4 regions of the Pseudomonas sp. Pse1 genome follow, and region 3 is predicted to be linked to each of the others. Evidence: predicted binding sites of a transcription regulator. Region 3 holds the regulator's gene; each other region holds the start of a gene.
What was found. Region 3 encodes sigma-54, which starts transcription at its own class of promoters, with help from an activator protein. Its sites were predicted from a motif close to ANTGGCATNNANNTTGCTNT; they were not measured.
Positions count from the first base shown of each region.

Region 1: the regulator sigma-54 is predicted to act here: its motif matches at 1,420-1,439, upstream of NR126_RS16345 (CmpA/NrtA family ABC transporter substrate-binding protein).
Region 2: the regulator sigma-54 is predicted to act here: its motif matches at 2,772-2,791, upstream of NR126_RS14790 (pilin).
Region 4: the regulator sigma-54 is predicted to act here: its motif matches at 1,553-1,572, upstream of flgB (flagellar basal body rod protein FlgB).

Region 1 is NZ_JALJRO010000010.1:76,009-80,207, reverse strand. Features, by position in the region: gene rmf (ribosome modulation factor) at 1-182, shown strand, start outside; gene NR126_RS16350 (quinone-dependent dihydroorotate dehydrogenase) at 309-1,328, opposite strand; gene NR126_RS16345 (CmpA/NrtA family ABC transporter substrate-binding protein) at 1,538-2,749, shown strand; gene NR126_RS16340 (ANTAR domain-containing response regulator) at 2,765-3,343, shown strand; gene NR126_RS16335 (NarK/NasA family nitrate transporter) at 3,570-4,199, shown strand, end outside.
Region 2 is NZ_JALJRO010000008.1:236,843-241,041, reverse strand. Features, by position in the region: gene NR126_RS14800 (DUF748 domain-containing protein) at 1-1,547, shown strand, start outside; gene NR126_RS14795 (BON domain-containing protein) at 1,707-2,063, opposite strand; gene NR126_RS14790 (pilin) at 2,309-2,725, opposite strand; gene NR126_RS14785 (type II secretion system F family protein) at 2,951-4,168, shown strand; gene NR126_RS14780 (A24 family peptidase) at 4,171-4,199, shown strand, end outside.
Region 3 is NZ_JALJRO010000004.1:42,951-47,149, reverse strand. Features, by position in the region: gene lptA (lipopolysaccharide transport periplasmic protein LptA) at 1-369, shown strand, start outside; gene lptB (LPS export ABC transporter ATP-binding protein) at 370-1,095, shown strand; gene NR126_RS07620 (RNA polymerase factor sigma-54) at 1,277-2,770, shown strand; gene hpf (ribosome hibernation-promoting factor, HPF/YfiA family) at 2,879-3,187, shown strand; gene ptsN (PTS IIA-like nitrogen regulatory protein PtsN) at 3,200-3,664, shown strand; gene rapZ (RNase adapter RapZ) at 3,667-4,199, shown strand, end outside.
Region 4 is NZ_JALJRO010000006.1:293,657-297,855, forward strand. Features, by position in the region: gene flgD (flagellar hook assembly protein FlgD) at 1-640, opposite strand, end outside; gene flgC (flagellar basal body rod protein FlgC) at 656-1,099, opposite strand; gene flgB (flagellar basal body rod protein FlgB) at 1,103-1,510, opposite strand; gene cheR (protein-glutamate O-methyltransferase CheR) at 1,730-2,557, opposite strand; gene NR126_RS12275 (chemotaxis protein CheV) at 2,604-3,536, opposite strand; gene flgA (flagellar basal body P-ring formation chaperone FlgA) at 3,618-4,199, shown strand, end outside.

The sequences.
Region 1 (4,199 bases), on a different contig from region 3:
CATTTTTGCGCGGATATCAATATGGCGTTGGTGGCAAATCCCGTGAGCTTTGCCCATTTACTCTACCGTCGGTACGCCAAGCCTGGATTAACGGCTGGCGAGAAGGACGCGGCGACAACTGGGACGGTATGACCGGCACTGCGGGAATCCATAGACTCAACGAACTTCACGCCGTCGGCTAATCAGGGCACACATCCGACACGACAATTTGAGCAGTTAACGTCTTAACCACGCACGTCCTCTCCGGACGGCGGGCTTCGGCCCAGGGGCTCCTTCGAGGAGCCCTTTTTTATGCCTGCGAAACAGCCTCAGCGCATCGCGGCAATAGCGTCTACCGATTCGCGGATCAACGCCGGGCCCTTATAAATGAAGCCAGAATAGATCTGCACCAGGCTGGCGCCCGCAGCGATTTTCTCAGCCGCGTGCTTGCCCTCGGTAATGCCACCGGCAGCGATGATCGGCAGGCGACCGCCCAGCTCCGAAGCCAGTACCGTCACGGTGTGGGTGCTCTTTTCGCGAACCGGTGCACCCGACAGGCCGCCCATCTCGTCACCGTGTTCCATGCCTTCGACACCGACGCGGCTCAGGGTGGTGTTGGTGGCGATGACCGCATCCATACCGGTTTCGATCAGCGCTTGCGCAACCTGTGCGGTTTCTTCGTCGCTCATGTCCGGCGCGATCTTGATCGCCAGAGGGACATGCTTGCCGTGACGCAAGGCCAACTCCGCACGACGCTCGGCCAGATCGGCGAGCAACTGCTTGAGCGAATCACCGAATTGCAGGCTGCGCAGGCCCGGAGTGTTTGGCGAGCTGACGTTGACCGTGACATAGCTGGCGTAGGCGTAGACCTTGTCCAGGCAGATCAGATAATCGTCGACCGCGCGCTCGACCGGCGTATCGAAGTTCTTGCCAATATTGATCCCCAGTACGCCCTTGTACTTGGCTGCGGCAACCCGGGCCAGCAAGTGATCGACGCCGAGGTTGTTGAAGCCCATGCGATTGATGATCGCCTCGGCTTGCGGCAGGCGGAAAATCCGTGGTTTTGGATTGCCCGGCTGCGGTCGTGGGGTGATGGTACCAATCTCGACGAAACCAAAGCCCAGCTGGGCGAAGCCATCGATGGCCGCGCCGTTCTTGTCCAGGCCAGCCGCCAGACCCACCGGGTTCGGGAAGTTCAGGCCCATGACCGTCACCGGCAGCGACGCCGGTGCCTTGCACAGCAAACCGTTCAGGCCCAGGCGCCCGCCCGCACCGATCAGGTCCAGAGACAGATCGTGGGAGGTTTCCGGGGAGAGTTTGAACAGCAGTTGGCGGGCCAGGGTATACATGGGCGATTTTGACTCGATGGGCGGCGAAATGAGCCGGCGATTATAGCCGGGCACGGGCCCGCACGCGAGGCACACGAGCAAATCCGTAGGCGATGGCATATGCCTTGCACTCGCTGCGCTATCAGCAACGCAGTCCCTGTGGAATGGGCTTGCCCGCGAAAAAATTGCGCCCGCGCCGTTCCCCCAGTTTTTTGCAAGGTGCTCCAGCAATGAACGAATCGACAGTCGACCCACTGGCCTGGGTCAATGGCAGTGATGCTCCGGAAAAAACCACGATCAACCTGGGCTTCATGGCCTTGAGTGACTGCGCCTCGGTGGTGGTCGCCGCCACCCAGGGGTTCGCCCAGCCCTATGGCCTGACGCTGAACCTCAAGCGCCAGTCGTCATGGGCCAACCTGCGGGACAAGCTGGTCAGCGGCGAGCTCGACGCCGCCCACAGCCTTTACGGCCTGATCTATGCGGTCCACCTGGGTATCGGCGGCCCGCCTGCCACCGACATGGCGGTGCTCATGGGCCTGAATCAGAACGGCCAGAGCATCAATCTTTCCCACGGCCTGCAAGCACTGGGCGTGAGCAGTCCTGAAGCACTGCATCGGCACGTGCACCAAAGTCGCTCAAAACTGACCTTCGCCCAAACCTTTCCTACCGGTACTCATGCCATGTGGCTGTACTACTGGCTGGCGAGTCAGGGTATTCACCCCTTGCAGGATGTCGACAGTGTGGTGGTGCCGCCGTCGCAAATGGTCGCGCACCTGCAGGCCGGCCGCATCGATGGCTTCTGCGTCGGTGAGCCGTGGAGCGCCAGCGCGGTCAAGCAGAACCTCGGCTTCACGATGGCCACCAGTCAGGCGATCTGGCCGGATCATCCCGAGAAAGTCCTCGGCTGCACCCGCGCCTTTGTCGAGCAATACCCCAACACCGCCAGGGCGCTGGTGATGGCGATCCTCGAAGCCAGCCGGTTCATCGAGCAAAGCCCGGAGAATCGCCGCAGCACTGCCCAATTACTGAGCGCCAGCGAGTACCTCGACACACCGCTGGCATGCATCGAGCCGCGTCTGCTCGGTGAATACGACGATGGCCTGGGCCACCGCTGGCAGGATCCCCATGCCCTGCGCTTTCACAATGACGGCGAGGTGAATCAGCCTTACCTGAGCGATGGCATGTGGTTCATGACCCAATTCCGTCGCTGGGGCCTGCTGCGGGAAGACCCGGATTATCTGCAGGTGGCCCGTCAGGTCCAGCAACTGGACCTGTACCACGATGCCGCAAACGCTCTGGGCGTGCCCTGCCACAGACAAGACATGCGCAGCAGCCAACTGATTGACGGTATCGTCTGGGACGGCTCCGACCCGGCGGCCTATGCCCGCGGTTTCCGGCTGCACGCCATGGCCGACACCGCCCCCCGGCACGCCAGTCGCTGACAGGAGACCCAGAGCATGTTGCGTATTCTGCTGATCAACGACACGGCAAAAAAAGTCGGACGCCTGAAGACCGCGCTGATCGAGGCCGGCTTTGACGTGATCGATGAGTCCGGCCTGACCATCGACCTGCCGGCGCGCGTCGAAACAGTGCGCCCGGACGTGATTCTGATCGATACCGAGTCACCCAGCCGCGATGTGCTGGAACAAGTGGTGCTGGTCAGCCGCGACCAACCCCATCCCATCGTGATGTTTACCGACGAGCACGACCCCGGCGTGATGCGCCAGGCGATCAAATCCGGGGTCAGTGCCTACATTGTCGAGGGCATTCACGCGGCGCGCCTGCAACCGATCCTCGATGTCGCCATGGCCCGTTTCGAGAGCGACCAGGCACTGCGTGCCCAGTTGCATGCCCGCGACCTGCAACTGGCGGAGCGCAAGCGCATTGAACTGGCCAAAGGCCTGCTGATGAAAATGAAGGACTGCAATGAAGAGCAGGCGTACACCCTGATGCGTCGCCAGGCCATGAGCCGTCAGCAGAAACTGATTCAGGTCGCCGAACAAATCATCGCCATGAGCGAGCTGCTTGGCGGTTAGCCGCTGACGCCCGGGCTGTTGGCACAGATCTGGCTAAGTAATCCTTACAGGTAACCAACGGCGGTTGCCCCACCTACGACAACGACGTCGCACACCCCTTACGCGCAAGCGCAGCGGGTTGCGGCGTTTTTTTCGTTTTGGCCCCAGAGCCCGGGGCCGGTGGTGCGGCCGTTGTGGCGCCCCACCGCAAAGCTCACGACTCCCTTTTTAACCGCTGAGGTGCGCGATGAATTCAAGCTTCTGGAAATCCGGCCATACCCCGACCCTGTTCGCGGCCTTCCTGTATTTCGACCTGAGCTTCATGGTCTGGTACCTGCTCGGCCCGCTGGCGGTGCAAATCGCCGCCGACCTGCAGTTGACCACTCAACAGCGCGGCCTGATGGTCGCCACGCCGATCCTCGCCGGTGCCGTGCTGCGCTTCGTGATGGGCTTGCTGGCCGACCGCCTGTCGCCGAAAACCGCCGGGCTGATCGGCCAGGTGATCGTCATCTGTGCACTGTTCGGCGCCTGGAAGCTGGGCATCCACAGCTACGAACAAGCCTTGCTGCTCGGGGTGTTCCTGGGCATGGCCGGCGCCTCGTTCGCCGTTGCCCTGCCCCTGGCCTCGCAGTGGTACCCGCCGCAGCACCAGGGCAAGGCCATGGGCATTGCCGGAGCCGGAAACTCCGGCACGGTCCTGGCGGCCTTGATCGCTCCGCTGCTGGCGGCGGCGTTTGGCTGGGGCAATGTCTTCGGCTTCGCCCTGATTCCGCTGATCCTGACTCTGGTGATCTTTGCCTGGCTGGCAAAAAACGCCCCAGAGCGGCCGAAAGCCAAATCGATGGCCGACTACTTCAAGGCCCTGGGCGATCGTGAC
Region 2 (4,199 bases), on a different contig from region 3:
TGCGCTCCGGCATGCTCGGCAGCGACCTGGCCGTGAACCTGAAAAGCACCGAACCGCTGGCGTTCACCGTCACCGGCAAGGCCCAGGTCGATCAGTTGCACACGCTCGACACACTGAAGTCCCGAGATCTTCTCAAGTGGCAGAAGGTCATGGTCGAAGGACTGAATTATCAGCATGGCGACAGCCTGTCGATTGACCGGATAAACCTGCAACAGCCCTACGTGCGCTTCATGATCAACGATGATCGCACCACCAACATTGATGATTTGCTGATCCCGCAACCAGCCGATTCCGCCAGCAAGACAACCGCAACAACGCAACCGGCGGCTGGTAAAGACAAGCCATTGGGCATTCATATTGGCGCGATTGCGATCAACGACGGCTCGGCGAACTTCGCCGACTTCAGCCTGACGCCAAACTTCGCCACCGCCATCCAGCAACTCAACGGCCAGATCGGCACCATCGACAGTCGCCAGCAAAAACCCGCCAGCGTTGACGTCAAGGGTAAGGTCGACCGTTACGCTCCCGTGACCATCAAGGGCAGCGTCAATCCATTCGACCCGATGGCTGCGCTGGACATCGCCACCAGCTTCAAGCGGGTCGAATTGACGACCCTGACCCCCTATTCCGGCAAGTTCGCCGGCTATCGGATCCGCAAAGGCCGGCTCAATCTCGATCTGCACTACCTGATCACCAAAGGCCAGCTCAAGGCTGAAAACAAGGTGGTGGTGGAGCAACTTGAGCTGGGTGAGAAAGTCGACAGCCCGGACGCCGTCAGCCTGCCGCTGAAGCTTGCGGTGGCCTTGCTCAAGGATGTGGATGGCAAGATCTCCATTGAATTGCCGGTCACGGGTGATCTCAACAACCCGCAATTCAGTGTGATGCCAATCGTCTGGCAAACCTTGCGCAACCTGATCGTCAAGGCAGCGGCAGCGCCGTTCAAACTGATCGGTGGCCTGATTGCAGGTGGCGGCTCGGAAGATCTCGGCACCGTGGCCTTCGCCCCCGGTTCCAGTGACTTGAGCAAGGATGCGGAAGGCGCGCTGGTCAAGCTGGCGAATGCCCTCAAGGAACGCCCTGCCCTGCGCCTGGAAATCGAAGGCACCGCCGCACAAAGCAGCGACGGCCCGCTGATTGCCGAGCAGCGCCTGGAACGTGAATACCAGTACAACTACTACAAGATCCTCCAACGGCGCGGCGACAAGGTCCCGGCCCAGGCTTCGTTACTGGAAGTCCCGGAAAGCGAGAAAACCCCGCTACTTGAAGGCATCTACCGCACGCGCCTGAAAGCCCAGCCGCCGGCTGAATGGAAGGACCTGGGCAAGGAGGAACGGGCGGCAAAAATGCGTGAAGGCGTGATCAAATTCTGGGCGTCCAGTGACGTATTGTTGCGCCAATTGGGTCAGGACCGCGCCAGCAGTATCAAGGACTACCTGGTGGACAAAGGCCAACTGGCCGATGATCGTGTGTACTTCATCGACGCCAACCTCGGCCAGGCCGAAAGCGATGGCAAGGTCATCACGCCGATGCACCTGGACGCCGAATAAACTTTCCCGACCGCACAATAGAACGGGCCCCGACACTGTTGTCGGGGCCCGTGATGCCACATCCCTGTGGCCAGTTGCGTGAACTCTGGAGTTGCAGCAGACGGATAACCTGGCTCGCCTGCCGCCTCTTCTCCCAGTCCAGGCAAAAAGCCTTGCCGATTATTCGGCTTTCAGACCGTCAGCCGATACGGCTTTGACGCCCTTGATTTTTTTCGCGATTGCCACAGCGGTGGCTTTCTGCGAATCGGTCACAGCCGTGGTGGACGACAGCGATACCACCCCTTTGTTGGTTTCAACTTTGATGTCGGTGCCTGGAATGCCTTTTTCGGTGACCAGATCAGCTTTGACTTTGGTGGTGATCCAGGTATCGGAGGTGGCTTCCTTGGCTTCGGTCATTTCACCGGCAGCCAACACCATAGGCGACTGAGTGGTTTGCGAGGTCTGTGCAAAAGCCGCGTTAGCCATAGTCAGGGTCAGAGCGGTAGCAGTTGCAGCAGCGATAGCGAGCTTCTTCATACGGGTAACTCCTGTTTTTCAGAAAAACTGCTGTGTGTCATCTCAGCAGGGTTATCCCTAATGTTGCGAAGGCTGTGCCAACTTTCGAAAATTCAATAAATCCTTATAAATCATAAACTTATAAAGTTATGAAAAAAACCGGATCATGCAATTTGCATGACCCGGCCATTCTCGACTTGCAAGTTGCGGCTTTCAGACAAGGCCTAACGCCATGAAATGCCGCAAGTTTCTCTCAGTTACGGGATTCAGCTTTCGCTCGCGGTACAGCCTTTGGGCGAGAGCTCAACTGCGACCGAGGTTGCACAGTTCCATCCACCGCTTTCAGTACGTGACAGGGTGATGGTTTTGTTCAGGACCGGGCCGGGCGCATTGAGCAGTGTACAGCCAATATTGCCCACACCTGCCGCCGCCGTCCCGGTCGCTGTCAACGCGCAATGGCTGGTGGTCGGCTGCGCTCCGAGGCGTACCAGGGTCGGGTCGTCACCTTGATTGATGATGTCTTCGAACGGCACTTTCAGCGCAGCAATCTCGGCCAGGCCGGCCGTGACCTTGGCCCGGGCCTGATACTTGGAATACAGCGGCAGTGCGACAGTTGCCAGAATTCCGATGATCGCCACGACGATCAGCAACTCGATCAGGGTGAATCCCTTTTGTCTTTGCATGACTCCTGCTCCTTGGATGAGGCGAAGCAAATGCTCCGCGCACTGCTCAGCACAGCCCATGCCAAGACCGGCAGGCCTTGCTGACGAAGGCTTCGGGCAATTGGCCCTGTTCACGGAGGGCCTGATAAAGCGTACAAACCGACATTTTTTGTCACCGCAACAGCACCCACTGCCCTCGTTCCCTTGGATAGGCTTGCGCACCCTCAGCCAATCAAGGATTGATTCATGGCGCGCAAATCAATTAAGGCCTGCGTCTACAGATGGGAAGGCGTAGACACCACAGGTGCCTCGGTCAGCGGCGAATTGAGCGGACAAACCCCTGCCCTGATCAAGGCCCGCTTACGCCAGCAAGGCATAACACCCCGAACAGTACGAAAAAAAACCACGCCGCTGTTTCACCTGCGCGATCGGATCGAGGCTCACGACATCACACTTTTCACCCGCCAACTGGCGACCATGATTAAGGCCGGCGTGCCCTTGCTGCAGGCATTCGCGATCATTGGCGAAGGTTTCGCCAACCCACATATGCGCAGTCTGGTGCAATCTCTGAAGCAGGATGTGTCCGGGGGCAGCAGTTTCGCTGCGTCGTTACGCCGACAACCGCGATACTTCGACGAGCTGTACTGCAACCTGATCGACGCCGGCGAGCAGGCAGGCGCCCTGGATAGCCTTTTGGAGCGAGTGGCGATTCACCGCGAGCGCCAGGAACATCTCAAGGCGCGGATCAGCAAAGCCATTACCTACCCATTGGCCGTGGTGGTGGTAGCGATCCTGGTCACTGGCATTTTGCTGGTCAATGTGGTGCCGCAGTTCGAGTCAATGTTTGCCGGATTCGACGCTGAACTTCCCGGGTTCACCCTGCTGGTGATCGGTCTTTCCGAGTTCATGCAGCGCTGGTACTGGCTACTGTTGGGTGGATTGTGCGGCGCCCTGCTGACGGGGCGCTTTATCTACCGCCGCTCACCTGCACTAAGCGACTGGCTGCAGGCACAATGCTTGAAGCTGCCGCTGATTGGTGGCCTGCTGCAGAAATCGGCCGTCACCCGCTATGCTCGCACCCTGTCGATCACGTTCGCCGCGGGCGTGCCGCTGCTGGAGGCGCTGATCGCGGTCGCTGGCGCCACCGGTAACGTCGTGTACAAACGCGCCGTGCTGCGCATTCGTCAGGAGGTTGCCACGGGCATGCAACTCCACGCGGCAATGCGAGCCAGCGGGGTGTTTCCGCACATGGCCGTACAAATGACCGCCATCGGTGAAGAATCCGGTGCATTGGACGATATGCTCGAGAAAGTCGCGAGCTACTATGAAACGCAGGTCGACACGCGGGTTGATCAACTCACCAGTCTGCTGGAGCCGCTGATCATGGTCATACTCGGCGTGATGGTGGGTGGCCTGGTGGTCGCCCTGTACCTGCCCATTTTCCAACTTGGCTCAGCGATCTGAACATGCCCTTGAGTGAATTCCTGACTGTCTA
Region 3 (4,199 bases):
TCGATGAAGGTGACCGGTAATACCGTGACCATGACCCGCGCCCCGAACGGTGACATCGACGTGGTCACTTCAGTGGGCAACCTGGCCTACTTCGAACAGATGCAGACCGCTGGCGATACCAAACCGGTCCAGGGCTACGGCGTGACCATCCAGTACCACGCCCAGCAAAACCGTGTCGTATTGATCGACCGCGCCAAGGTCATCGACAAGGACGGCAACGTCACCCAGGGCGAGAAAATTGTCTATGACACCGAGAAAAAGCTCGCCAGTGCCGGCCGCGCCACCGGCAGCAAGGTGACTGAAGCACGCCCACGGATCGACATGGTCATCCAGCCGAAAAAGAAAACCGACGAGCAAAAGGCCCCGTAAATGGCAACTCTGAAAGCCCAGCACCTGGCCAAGAGCTACAAGAGCCGCCAGGTCGTGCGTGACGTCAGCCTGTCCATCGACAGCGGCCAGATCGTCGGCTTGCTCGGCCCCAACGGCGCCGGCAAGACCACCTGCTTCTACATGATCGTCGGCCTGGTGCGCGCCGACCAGGGCCGCGTGCTGATCGACGACCTCGATGTCAGCCATCAGCCGATGCACGGCCGTGCACGAGCAGGCATCGGCTATCTTCCGCAAGAAGCGTCGATCTTCCGTAAACTGTCGGTTGCCGACAACATCATGGCCATCCTCGAAACCCGCAAGGAACTCGACAAGGCAGGCCGTCGCAAGGAGCTGGAAAGCCTGCTGCAGGAGTTCCACATCAACCACATTCGCGACAACCTCGGCATGAGCCTGTCCGGTGGCGAGCGCCGTCGCGTCGAGATTGCCCGCGCATTGGCCACCGCACCGAAATTCATCCTGCTCGACGAACCTTTCGCAGGCGTCGACCCGATTTCGGTGGGCGACATCAAGCAAATCATCCATCACCTCAAGGCCAAGGGTATCGGTGTACTGATCACCGACCACAACGTACGCGAGACCCTGGATATCTGCGAAACTGCCTATATCGTCAACGACGGCCAGCTGATTGCCGAAGGTGATGCCGAGACCATCCTGGCCAATGAACTGGTCAAGGAGGTTTACCTGGGCCACGAGTTCCGCCTGTAAGCGACGAGGCGTCTGGACGCCGCCGGGGCGTAATGTCAATAAAACTATCTATCTTTTTATTGTCATGACGCTCTAGGCAAACACTTCAGTTTCGGGCATATAATTTGCTTAAGTTAGGCGCTCCGGCGCCCTGTAGTGGATGGCGCACGTGCGCCGGCGAATAAGGTGTTAAGCCCCAGCCATGAAACCATCGCTAGTCTTGAGAATGGGCCAGCAGCTGACGATGACACCGCAGCTGCAACAGGCCATCCGTCTGCTCCAATTGTCGACCCTGGACCTGCAACAGGAAATCCAGGAGGCCTTGGAATCCAATCCAATGCTTGAACGCCAGGAAGAAGGCGACGACTTCGATAACGCCGACCCGATGGCCGACAATATCGAGCAGAAACCCAACACCGACGTCCAGGAACCTTCCTACCAGGAAACCGCCCCCACGGTGGATAACCTTGAGGAAGGTGAGTGGAACGAGCGCATTCCCAACGAACTCCCGGTCGACACCGCCTGGGAAGACGTCTACCAGACCAGTGCCAGCAGCCTGCCGAGCAACGATGACGACGAGTGGGATTTCACCACCCGCACTTCGGCCGGTGAGAGCCTGCAAAGCCATCTGCTCTGGCAACTGAACCTGGCCCCGATGTCCGACACCGATCGCCTGATCGGCGTGACCCTGATCGACTGCATCAACAACCAGGGGTACCTGGACGAAACCCTCGAGGAGATCCTCGAAGCCTTCGATCCGGAACTGGACATCGAACTGGACGAAATCGAAGCCGTCCTGCACCGCATTCAGCAATTCGAGCCGGCCGGTATCGGCGCCCGCAACCTGGGCGAGTGCTTGCTTCTGCAATTGCGTCAGTTGCCCGCCAAGACCCCGTGGATCGCCGAAGCCAAGCGCCTGGTCACCGACTATATCGACCTGCTGGGCAGCCGCGACTACAGCCAACTGATGCGCCGCATGAAGCTCAAGGAAGACGAACTGCGCCAGGTCATTGAGCTGGTACAGAGCCTCAACCCGCGTCCGGGCTCGCAGATCGAGTCCAGCGAAGCCGAATACGTGGTGCCGGACGTGATCGTGCGCAAGGACAACGAGCGCTGGCTGGTGGAACTGAACCAGGAGTCTGTGCCACGCCTGCGGGTCAACCCTCAGTACGCCGGGTTTGTCCGCCGTGCCGACACCAGTGCCGACAACACCTTCATGCGCAACCAGTTGCAGGAGGCCCGCTGGTTCATCAAGAGCCTGCAGAGCCGCAACGAAACCTTGATGAAAGTCGCCACCCAGATCGTCGAGCACCAGCGCGGCTTCCTCGAATACGGCGACGAAGCGATGAAGCCCCTGGTCCTGCACGACATCGCCGAAGCGGTAGGTATGCATGAATCGACCATTTCGCGGGTTACCACGCAGAAATTCATGCACACCCCGCGCGGTATTTATGAGCTGAAATACTTTTTCTCAAGTCATGTCAGCACCTCCGAAGGCGGCGAATGCTCGTCTACGGCGATCCGCGCGATCATCAAAAAACTGGTTGCCGCGGAAAATCAGAAAAAGCCGTTGAGTGACAGCAAAATCGCTGGTTTACTGGAGGCACAAGGCATTCAGGTGGCCCGTCGTACCGTCGCCAAGTACCGCGAATCCTTGGGGATCGCGCCTTCGAGCGAACGCAAGCGTTTGATGTAACGGGCCACGCCACCGCGTTCCAGGGTGTGTTCGGAATTGTTCCGGATACACCCAGTGGCAGGCATCACAGCCTGCCGCCTTATGCACTGGCAACGAAGGAGAAGCTGTATGCAAGTCAACATCAGTGGACACCAACTGGAAGTTACCGAACCTCTGCGCACCTACATCGGCGAAAAACTCGACCGACTGGAAAGGCACTTCGACAAGATCACCAACGTGCAGGTCACGATGAATGTCGAGAAGCTGAAGCAGAAAATCGAAGCCACGCTGCATATCCCCGGCGGAGAAGTGGTTGCCAATGCCGAGCATGACGACATGTATGCCGCCATTGACCTGCTGACCGACAAGCTGGACCGTCAACTCAAAAAGCATAAGGAAAAGACCCAGAGCCTCCTCCAGGGCGCAACCGGTCGTTAACACCCCCATCCCATGATCCGACTTGAAAGCATCCTGACCCCCGGCCGTTCCCTCGTGAACGTGCCGGGCGGCAGTAAAAAGAAAGCCCTCGAACAAATTGCCAACCTGATCGCCCGGGAAGTCCCGGATCTGGAGATGCAAGATGTCTTCGAGGCGTTGATTGCCCGTGAAAAACTCGGCTCGACTGGTTTTGGCAACGGCATCGCCATTCCACACTGCCGCCTCAAGGGTTGCACATCCCCTATCAGCGCCCTGATGCACCTCGACGCCCCAATTGATTTCGACGCCATCGATGGCGCTCCGGTCGACTTGCTGTTCGTCCTGCTGGTCCCCCAAGCGGCTACCGATGCGCACCTTGAACTGCTACGTCAGATCGCCAGCATGCTGGACCGTAAGGAAGTGCGTGATCGCCTGCGCAACGCCAGCAGCAATCAAGACTTGTACCAGGTTGTCCTGGACGAGCAGAACGGTCACTGATGATGCGCCTGATTATTGTCAGCGGACGCTCCGGCTCCGGCAAAAGTACGGCCCTCAATGTCCTCGAAGACAACGGCTATTACTGCATCGACAACCTTCCGGCAGGCCTGTTGCCGGAGTTGGCCGAACGCGCACTGATTCACAATGAACTGAGCCAGCCACTGGTCGCGGTCTCCATCGACGCGCGCAACCTGCCCAGTCATTTGACCCGTTTCCCGGAATTGCTGGATGAAGTACGTAGCCGCCACATCCAGTGTGATGTGCTGTACCTCGACGCCGACGAAGAAACCCTGCTCAAGCGCTTCTCCGAGACACGTCGGCGGCACCCGTTAAGCAGCTCCAATCGCTCGCTGGCCGAAGCCATCGAAGATGAGACCACCCTGCTGGGGCCTATTGCCGACCTCGCCGACCTCAAGCTCAACACCACCAATCTCAACCTGTACCAGTTGCGCGATACCATCAAGCTGCGCCTGCTCAATCAGCCGGAGCCCGGTACGGCGTTTCTGGTGGAGTCGTTCGGCTTCAAGCGCGGCAT
Region 4 (4,199 bases), on a different contig from region 3:
GGGTCACGCTGTTGACGGTCGCCGGCAGGTAGGTGATCAGGTCGGTCGCCTTATCGTCGATCGGCGCGCTGGCCTTGAAGGTGTAGGTACCCGGGTCAACTTTTTCGCCCGCAGTATTGGTGCCATCCCAAACAAAGCTCGCGTTGCCTTGCGCCTGGCTGCCCAGATCGATGGTTTTCACGGTCTTGCCGTCCTTGTCGGTGACGGTCACGGTGGAGCTGGCCACGGAGGTAGGGACTACCACCGAACCGGTCATGCTCTTTGTGGTGTCGACATAGGCGGAACCGGTCTGCACCACCACTGAGCGCCCGACCAGCGACGAGGCCTGCAAGGCTTGCGAGGACTTGAACGAACCGGAGATGTTATTCACCGAGGTGTTCAAGGTGGTGATGCCCTCCAGACTGCTGAACTGCGCCAACTGCGCGACGAACGCGCTGTTGTCCTGCGGATCGAGCGGGTTCTGGTTCTTCAGCTGGGTCACCAGCAATTGCAGGAACGCGTCCTTGCCCAGCTCGTTCTTGCCGGTCGTGCTTTTAGTCGCTGCCGCCAGGCCATCACTGCTGGTGTTGGTGACCGTCTTCGAGGAATTCGCAAGAATGTCCTTGAGGCTCAGGCCACTGGTGGTATCGGTAACACTCATCTGAGCTGCCTCTTATCACTGACCGAGGGTCAGGACCTTCTGCATCATGGTTTTGGCGGTGTTCATCATTTCCGCGTTGGTCTGGAACGAACGGCTGGCGGAAATCATGTCGGCCATTTCCTCGACCACGTTGACGTTCGGGTAGTAGACATAACCCTTGGCGTCGGCAGCCGGATGGTTCGGCTCGTAGCGCGCTTCGAGGTTGCTCTGGTCCTCGACCACGCCGAGCACTTGCACGCCCTGACCCGCCGCGTCCTGATTCTGGAACAGCGAATCGCCGCCACCGGACTGGCCGCCCTGGAACATGGTGGCGAACACCGGGTGGCGCGCGCGGTAGGTCTGGTCGATGCTCGAGGACACTGTTTCGGCGTTGGCGATGTTGCTGGCCACGGTGTTCAGGCGAGTGGTCTGCGCGCTCATGCCACTGCCGGCAATGTTGAAAACGCTGGACAGGGACATGGATTACTCTCCGCGCAGGGCCGAGATCAGCCCTTTGAATTTACTGTTGAGCAGCGTGAAGCTGGCCTGGAAGTTCACCGAGTTTTCCGCGTAGTTGGATTGCTCCAACTGTGCGTCGACGGTGTTCTGGTCGATCGAAGGTTGCATCGGCGTGCGATACAGCAACGACTCGTCGCCACTGCTCATGCCCTGGGCTTCGATATGACGGCTGTTGGTCATGTTCAAGGCGAAGGTGCCGTTGTTGGTCTTTTCCGCCTGTGCCGCCAGCACGGACGCAAAGTCCAGGTCCCGAGCCTTGTAGTTCGGGGTGTCGGCGTTGGCAATGTTGTTGGCCAGGACTTCGGCACGCTGGGCGCGGAAGCTCAGGGCCTGTTCGTGGATACCGAGCGCTTTGTCGAAGCTGATGCTCATGGCGCAAACCTTCAGGTGACCAGATTTTTCGTATCTGGATCTTTAGCAAGCGCCGTGCCAGCTCGCCAGCCCCCGTAAATAGGGGGCCCGGCAAGTAGCGGCAAGGCGGCAATGCCAGAAAAGCGGCAAGCGCTTTCCGGCGCCCGCCGCTTTTCTGCCGCTTGTGAAGGGCTGAATCACCGGACAGAAAAAAGGGAGCCGCTGAGGGCTCCCGTCTTTTCACTTCGCCTGGTAGATGATCCCCGGGCTGCACTGGACCATCTGGTAATGATCCGGCAGGCCGTTCAGCGCTTCCGAAGCGCCAAGGAACAGATAACCGCCCGGCTTGAGCGTGCTGTGGATACGCAGCAGGATGTCCTTCTTCACTTCCGCAGAGAAGTAGATCAGCACGTTGCGGCAAAACACGATGTCGAACTTGCCGAGGCTGGCGTAACTGTCCAGCAGGTTGAACGAGCGGAACTCCACCCGACTCTTGATCGGCGCCTTCACTGCCCAGCGCCCCGGCCCTTTCGGATCGAAGTAGCGTTGCAGGCGATCAGGTGACAGGCCGCGCCCGATCGCCAGGCTGTCGTATTCGCCGGACTTGCAGTTGGTCAGCATCGTCCCGGACAGGTCGGTGGCAACGATCTGCACCCCCATGCGCAGTTGGCCCATGTTGACTCGCTCGAATTCGTCGATCGCCATCGACAGCGAATAAGGCTCCTGCCCGGACGAACAGGCCGCCGACCAGATGCGCAGACGCTGCCCGGGACTGGCCTTGATCGCCTCGGGCAAGACTTTGTTCTTCAGCACTTCAAACGGATAGGTGTCACGAAACCAGAGGGTTTCGTTGGTCGTCATCGCGTCCACCACCATTTCACGCAAACCGCCGCGTGGCTGGGTCTGGATGCGCTGGACCAACTCGCCCAACGACTTGATGCCCTGCTGTTCCATCAGTTTGTTGAGACGGCTCGAGACCAGATACTGTTTATTCTCACCGAGCAAAATGCCACAGGCTTTTTCCAGGAAAACCCGGAACTGTTCAAAATCCAAATTACCCGTAGACAAGGATACCGCCTCTTAAATCGTATTGATCGCCAGGGCCAAAAGCCACCTAGCTGATATCTGCTGCTTTGATCCGGTCGACTACCCGGGATGCCAGGTCATCAGGGCGGAATTTGGCCAGAAAGTCATCGGCACCGACTTTCTTGACCATCGCCTGATTGAATACGCCTGACAGCGAAGTATGCAGGATGATGTGCAGCTTTTGCATGCGCGGGTCGTTGCGGATTTCCGCCGTCAGGGTGTAGCCGTCCATTTCCGGCATCTCGATGTCGGAAATCATCATCAGGAACTCTTCCTCCGGCTTCTTGCCCTCGTCGACCAGCTTGCGCAGGTAGTCCAGTGCTTGCCGACCGTCGTTCAGCGCCACCACCTCGACCCCGACCGTCTGCAGACAGCGCGAGACCTGCTTGCGCGCCACCGACGAGTCATCCACCGTCAATACCCGCAGCGACAAGGCCTTGTGCTGGGTCTCGACATCCACCACGCCAACCGAAATGGCCTCGGGCGTTGGCGCGACTTCCGCCAGAACCTTCTCGACGTCGATGATTTCCACCAACTGATTGTCGACCCGCGTCACTGCCGTCAGGTAGTGATCGCGCCCGGTACCCTTGGGCGGCGGATGGATCTCCTCCCAATTCATGTTGACGATCCGCTCCACCGAGCGCACCAGAAAACCCTGGGTCTTGGTGTTGTACTCCGTGATGATCACGAAGGGATTGCTTTGATCCTGCAATCCGCCCGAACCCGTGGCCATCGCCAGGTCGAGAATCGGAATGGTTGCCCCACGAATACTTGCCACACCGCACACGACAGGATTGGATTTGGGCATCAAGGTCAGTTTCGGGCATTGCAGCACTTCCCGAACCTTAAACACATTGATGCCGTAGAGCTGCTGACCGTCGAGACGGAACAACAACAGCTCCAGGCGATTCTGCCCTACCAGTTGCGTGCGCTGGTTTACCGAATCCATTACACCAGCCATGCCCAGCCCCCTACACCAACGCTAAGTGTGTTGCGACGCACATTCATCACTAAACGGCACGGCGCTTGCTTTTTAACCGCTATGAACCTGCACACGACATTTTTTCGACGCCTTGCCTGCGCTCCTCGCCGTTTACTCGGCGCGGTGGCGATGGCCGGCTTTTTCACTGCTGGCAGCCCTGCCTTTGCTGATCCGGTTACCTTGCCTGATCTCCTTATCGGCGTCACTCAGGGCTTTCTTGAATTCACCGTAGAAGACTATTTGGCCAGCAGCCAAACCCAGGGCCGTTACGAAATCGAGGTCAAGCAACTCGACCCGCGCCTGCGCCTGCCCATGTGCGACAAGGAATTGACAGCCACACTGGAAAGCCCTGCCAAGCCGATTGGACGTGTCACGGTGAGGGTTCGCTGTGACGGCGCCTCGCCCTGGACAGTGTTCGTGCCCGCTCAAGTCCGGCTGTTTCGCGAAGTCGTGACCAGCACTCGACCGCTCAAGCGCGCCGGGATTATCGAGCCGGGAGACGTGATGCTGCGCGAGCGCGATATCAGTCTGATCAACCAGGGCTATCTGACCGACGTGGAGCAGGCGATCGGGCAGAAACTTGTCCGACCAATGGTCAACGATCAGGTGATTACTCTGGTTCATCTGGAGCAGGCCGAAGTG